2 linked regions of the Labilibaculum sp. DW002 genome follow. Each later gene encodes a partner of the first gene's protein in a complex. Links are inferred from orthologs where the notes say so. Each region holds a gene or a part of one and is shown on either strand. Other genes may lie near its edges.

The links.
Region 2: the proteins of pheT (region 1) and pheS are in contact, whole or in part, in a crystal structure (PDB 6P24), measured with the Escherichia coli proteins. The link is inferred for Labilibaculum sp. DW002 from one-to-one orthologs.

What each region holds. Positions count from the first base shown.
Region 1 is NZ_JAKJSC010000002.1:416,724-420,107, forward strand. What follows is about bases 215-3,265. They hold pheT (phenylalanine--tRNA ligase subunit beta), read right to left. Parts: upstream 2,940-3,265; coding sequence 489-2,939; downstream 215-488. Other genes in these bases: L3049_RS13400 (glycosyl hydrolase 53 family protein), read right to left, coding at 215-350. Outside these bases: more of L3049_RS13400, read right to left, coding at 1-214.
Region 2 is NZ_JAKJSC010000006.1:148,673-151,991, reverse strand. The notes cover bases 251-3,236. They hold pheS (phenylalanine--tRNA ligase subunit alpha), read left to right. Parts: upstream 251-1,225; coding sequence 1,226-2,248; downstream 2,249-3,236. Other genes in these bases: L3049_RS18090 (Crp/Fnr family transcriptional regulator), read left to right, coding at 2,990-3,236; L3049_RS18095 (OsmC family protein), read right to left, coding at 2,355-2,774; L3049_RS18105 (peptidylprolyl isomerase), read left to right, coding at 311-1,135. In the rest of the region: L3049_RS18110 (peptidylprolyl isomerase), read left to right, coding at 1-210; more of L3049_RS18090, read left to right, coding at 3,237-3,319.

The sequences.
Region 1 (3,384 bases):
GAGAGCAATAATTGATGATCGGGAATCTTTTTTGAGAGCTTGTTCTGAATAATATTTGTGAATTCTTCGGGCAATTCTGTTTCGTTTATCCAAGCCTTCCAAGGTATTTTGAAGTCGAGGTGTTCAGTATAGATATCAGCATTCTCAGCAATAAACTGGTAGGTATCATCAATATCCGATATGTTGGGACCATAATTCCAGCTGGTAAAGCCCATTTTAAAATTACGAGATTCTATTTGCTCCAACAGATCATCAGAACCACATACATTGGTATTTTTCTCATCACTTTTACTGCAAGCAAAAAACAGAAAGAGAGAACTCGCTATGGCAACGTTTTTTACTATATTCATTTTGTTCTGATAATTGTTAATGATTTGTTCCTGTTAAAAGTAGTAAAAGATGCCTTCAATATTTGTACCATTAATAATCTTCAATAAAAAAGCCGACTCCTAAAAAGAAGTCGGCTTTTAAATAATATTTGAGTACAATTAACGAAGCTCAGCTCCTAATTGCTTTTCGTAGCTTTTGATTAGCTTCTGCATAATTTTATCAATCTGCTTGTCAGTCAATGTTTTTTCAGTATCCTGAATAATGAAACTAACAGCATATGATTTCTTATCAGCACCCAATTGCTCACCTTCGTAAATATCGAATAGCGAAACTGATTTTAATAGCTTCTTCTCACAGTTGAAAGCAATGGTTTTGATCTCTGCAAAGCTTACGCTTTTGTCAATCAATAGAGCCAAGTCACGCTTAACAGCAGGGTATTTAGCAATAGGTACATAGTTAACCTTATTTCGAGTCGATTCTGCTAATAAAGTCTCCCATTTGAAATCAGCGTAATAAACCGGAGTCTCAATTCCAAAGCTCTTTAGAATTTTACCACTAACCATACCCATTTCAACTAAAACCTTTTTCTTAGCACCATAAGTTAAACCTTCGGTAAAGATATCACTCTCAGTTTCTTTAATTCTTAGTTTTTCAATATTGAAACCTAAACGTTTAAGAAGATTTTCCGTATAAGCTTTTAAATGGAAGAAAGATGTTGGCTCTTCCTTAAGATTCCAGTTTGCTGATGTTTTGTTTCCACACATGAAAACGCCCAAATGTTCTTTTTCGAAATAGTTGTCAACTGGGTTTTCGTTTTCCGGATTCACAAAGTGATGGTATGATTTACCAAACTCGTAAAACTTAAGATCAGCATTCTTACGATTGATGTTGTAAGCGATAGCTTCTAAACCACCAAACAATAACGACTGACGCATCGCATTCAAGTCAGAACTCAATGGATTCTTAATACGAACAGTATGGTTCTCCTCGATACTTTCCAATCCTTCGTAATAGCTGGATTTAGAAAGTGAATTGTTCATGATTTCGTTGAAGCCACCATAAGTCAACATATCCGAAAGCATATTCTTAAGTTTGTGCTCATCTGGTTTTGGTGCATAACTCAACGAAGCATTTACCTTATTAGGAACCTCAATATTATTGAAACCATAGATACGAAGAACTTCCTCTACGATATCAGCCTCACGTGTTACATCAACACGGTAAGGAGGAACCAATAAACTCATTTGATCGCCATCAATTTTATCAACTTTAATTTCTAAAGCTTCGAGAATATTTAGGATGGTTTCTTTGCCAATTTTCTTTCCAATTAAGCCTTCAATTCTTGAAATATTAGCTTCAACTTTAAAGTCTGCAATTGGGTTTGGATAAATATCGATAATATCTGATGAAATTGTTCCACCAGCAATTTCTTTAATTAATAGAGCTGCTCTTTTCAAAGCATATACCGTGTTGTTTGGATCTGTTCCACGCTCAAAACGGAAAGATGCATCGGTATTTAAGCCTTGACGGCGAGCTGTTTTACGAACATATACTGAATCGAAATAAGCTGATTCAAGGAAAATGTCAGTCGTTGTTTCACTCACGCCAGATTCGATACCTCCGAAAACACCAGCAATACACATTGGCGCTTCATCGTTGCAAATCATCAAGTCGTTCTCGTGCAATTCACGCTCTACCTCGTCAAGAGTTGTAAACTTGGTTTTAGCAGGCAATGTTTTCACAACAACTTTTCCACCTTTTACTTTTGCGTAATCAAAAGCATGCAAAGGTTGAGCTGTTTCGAACAACACATAGTTGGTAATATCAACAAGATTATTGATTGGCTTAAGACCTATCGCTTTTAAACGGTTTTGTAACCACTCTGGTGACTCTTCAACCTTAACGCCGCTAATGCAAACACCCGAGTAACGAGGACAAGCCTTTTCGTTCTCAACAACAACTTCGATAGCAGTATTTGTGTTTTCAACTTTAAAATCTTCCACTGAAGGAATCTTATAGTCGATATCTTTTTGCTGCTTAAGGTAAGCTGCTAAATCGCGAGCTACACCAATGTGTCCGGCACCATCAATACGATTAGGCGTTAAGTCAATCTCAATACAAGTATCATCCTCAACGTTGAAGAATTCCTTAGCAGGAGTTCCAACAACAGCGTCGCCATTCAAAACCATAATGCCATCGTGACCTTGACCTAAACCAATTTCATCTTCAGCACAAATCATCCCCATAGAAGGCTCACCTCTAAGCTTCGATTTCTTAATGGTAAATTCTTCATCACCATCATATAAAACGGTTCCCACTGTGGCTACAACCACTTTTTGTCCGGCAGCAACATTCTTTGCACCACAAACAATTGGAAGTAACTCACCCGAGTTAACATCAACAGTTGTAAGGCTCAAATGATCTGAATTTGGATGAGGTACACAAGTTTTAACTTCTCCAATAACAAGACCCTCCAGGCCTCCTTTAATAGATTGGATATTTTCAATACCACCAACTTCAAGTCCAATTTGAGTTAGAATGTCATCCATTTCAGCAAGCGTCAAATCTACATCTATGTAGTCTTTCAGCCATTTGTACGATATCTTCATTATATGTATATTTTTTCAGATAGTTTTCAATTTCAAAAGAAGAATAAACAGCTTGAGCGCCATCTATTTTCAAGCTTACAAAAGTAGGAATTTTACCTCCAAGTACCAAGTAAGTAATGTGCTTAAAATACTTAAGTTTTTTAAGGTTCTTGCCTCAACCTATTGTTGAATGGTTTGGTGTTACGATTGCAAAGATACACCCCTCTGTCTTGTGGACATCTCCCCTAAGAAGAGGAGAAAACCTTTAGTGAAGTTTTGTTCCAGATTATTACAACGGATAATATTTAATTCTTCCCCTTTGTAGGGGAAGTGCCAACAGGCGAAGGGGTGCAAAAAGGATTTTTTTCTTCCTGTTTTTTCTGTGCCTCTGTGGTTCTTTTTAGTAGTGTCATCATGTAAATCATTATAAACCTTTCTGCTCTTCGTGATATCCTTTGTCAACTTT
Region 2 (3,319 bases), on another replicon or contig:
TTATTCGAAGAATCAAAAATCCGCTTGACGGAAGAACAGATAAAAGCCTATACTACTGTTGGAGGTATTCCACATTTGGACAGAAATTACACTGTTTTTGGTGAAGTAGTTGAAGGAATGGATTTGATCGATTCCATAGCCGGTGTTAAAACAGATGATTTTGATCGACCTTTGGACAATATTGAAATGAAGATTAAACTATTAAAATAGGATCTTGATTGGTTTAGAAAAGCTTCGTTATCAACGAAGCTTTTTTTTTGCTTAGCAAAATCGGTCTATTTATCTTAGACAAAATTTTAAAAATTGTGTAATGATTAGCAGTAAGAAATTCTTATTGGGAATATTATTCCTTTTTCTGGTAAAGTTTGGACTTGGACAAGCTACAAATTCCATCATTTTAATAGAAACCAATCTTGGCAATATTAAATTGATGCTTTACAAAGAGACGCCGAAGCATAGAAAGAACTTTCTTCAATTAATTGAAAACAAGCATTTCGATGGCACTTTGTTTTATCGAGTTATAAAAGGTTTTGTTGCGCAAGGCGGATCTCAAGACTCCAGAAATGCTGCCGCTGGAAAAATGATTGGTTATGGCGATTCAAATCGAACCATCGAATCAGAGTTTAACGATCGATTTTTTCATAAAAAAGGTGCGATCGCTGCTCCTCGAAAGCCCGATAAGGTAAATGTTTTTAAAGAATCGGATGTTTCTCAGTTTTACATTGCTCACGGTCGAGTTTTTTCTGACGAAGAATTGACCTTAATGGAGAAGGAGATAAATGTACCATTGAGAAAGAAGATTGTAAAGAAATATTTAACCAAGAGTAAAAGAGCTGTTTTGGATTCCTTAAAAAAGGCAAAAAAGGTTGATGAGTTTAGGACAATTGCAAAACAAATTAAAGGATCGATAGAATTTGAATACAGCAGTACCAATGAGAAACTAGAATTTTCCGAGGCAAGAAGAAAGGCCTATACTACTGTTGGTGGCGTGCCACATCTCGATAATAATTATACCGTTTTTGGCGAAGTAATTAGCGGTTTCGATGTTTTGGATAAAATTGCTAATCTAAAAACAGATGCTAACGATCGGCCTTACACGGATGTAAAAATGAAAGTAAAAATATTGAAGTATTAAGAGCTTTTGGCATTTAGCTATTATCATTTGGCTAATGAGAAAAAACTTTTTGTAACTTTGCCGCCTATTAGATTTCAAAAGATAAAGAACATGTTAGACAAAATAAAGAATTTACTTGAGGAGCTGAATGGATTTTCAGCAACGACACTAGAGGAAGTAGAGCAGTTCAGAATTAAACACCTGAGTAAAAAAGGAACAATTGCAGCTCTTTTTGGCGATTTTAAGAATGTGCCAAATGAAGAAAAGAAGGCTGTTGGACAACTTTTAAACCAGTTGAAAACAACTGCACTTGATAAGGTGAACGAATTGAAAGATAGTTTTACCAATTCTGATTTTGATAAGTCTGGTCTTGATTTAAGTCTTCCAGCTGATTCAGTTAAGCTTGGATCTCGTCACCCATTGTCATTGGTTAAAAACGAAATTATTGAGATTTTTGCGCGTTTAGGATTTACTATTTCTGAAGGACCGGAAATTGAAGATGATTGGCATAATTTCTCAGCATTAAATTTCCCGGAAGAACATCCGGCACGTGATATGCAGGATACTTTCTTTATCGAGAAAAACCCGGATATCTTATTGCGTACGCATACGTCATCTGTTCAGGCACATGATATGGCAGAAATGGAATTGCCGATTCGTTGTTTAACACCAGGTCGTGTATTTCGTAATGAAGCAATTTCTGCTCGTGCTCATTGTATTTTCCATCAAATTGAGTGTCTTTATATCGATGAGAATGTTTCTTTCGCTGACTTAAAGCAAACACTAAGCTATTTTGCTAAAGAATTCTTTGGTGAAAAAACAGAGATTCGTTTGCGTCCTTCATATTTCCCGTTTACTGAGCCTTCGGCTGAGGTAGATGTGACTTGTTCACTTTGTGGTGGTGATGGTTGTAATGTATGTAAGGGTACAGGTTGGTTAGAAATTTTAGGTTGTGGTATGGTAGATCCAAATGTTTTGGATTTAAATGGTATCGACAGTAAAAAATATACAGGCTTTGCACTTGGTATGGGTATTGAGCGTATTACTATGTTAAAATATGGTATTAAGGACCTTCGTTTGTTCTTTGAAAATGATATTCGTTTCTTAGAGCAGTTTACAGCAGCAGGATTCTAAACAAAAAGATTGATTATTATATGATATAGAGAGTGCCTTTCAATTTTGAAAGGCACTTTTATTTTTTTGTAAAGTACAGACGCACGGCCGTGCGTCTCTTCAAATACTATTCCTCATGATAAATAATCTCCGAAGTAACAGGAATTGCCTGTTTGTACAAAGCACTAACACCGCAATATTCTTCTTCAGATAATTTTACGGCTCTTTCAATTTTTTTATGAGGTAAATCGGTTCCAAAAAATTCAAAAACAATATGCATGTTTTTGTAATAGCTAGGTTGTTCCTCTGTTAGTTCACCTTCAACTGATACTTTGATGTCCTTCACATCAACACGCATTTTTTTTAGGATAAGCGCCATATCAATACCAGTACATCCAGCTAAAGCGGTCAACATTAGTTTTTTTGGACGAAAACCTCTGTCTTCGCCACCAACTTCTGTTCCTGCATCGGTTATCATTTTGTGTCCATCCATGTCTGTTTCGTAAGCCAGATTTCCCAACCACGACATTTCTACTTTATGCTTCATATTATTGTTGTTTTTAGTCTACTATAAGGCTTGTATAAGTAAAACTTAAATTTGTATATTTAAACCTGAATATAATTCGGTTTTGATTTATATTAAAAGTATAAAAAAGCCATCTAATCATCTAACTTTTCATGTAGCTTTTAAAAATATAAAAGCTCTGATTGAAAAAGAGTTGTTGAAATGGTAGTATTAGTTTCAGTTTTAATTTGAAGTGAATGAAGCAGAATCAAATTCTTCCAAATTGTAATCAATTAGCCGAGAAATTTGGCGAACGATTTCAGCATCTTCAGCGTGAGGATATGAATCTTTTGTTCTGGGACGAAGATGTACATTTCTTTAAGAGAGGAAGTGTGATCTACTCTGAGGGAGATTCAGCAAAGGGATGTTATTTTCTTTTCTCAGGAGTTTTAAAAGTTTTTAAAACAGGAATTGAAGGGAAAGAACAAATTATAAAATTTGCGAAACCAGGTAATTTAATTGGTTTTAGATCCGTATTAAGTAAGGAACGTGCTTGTACTTCAGCGAAGGTAATTGAAGATACCATT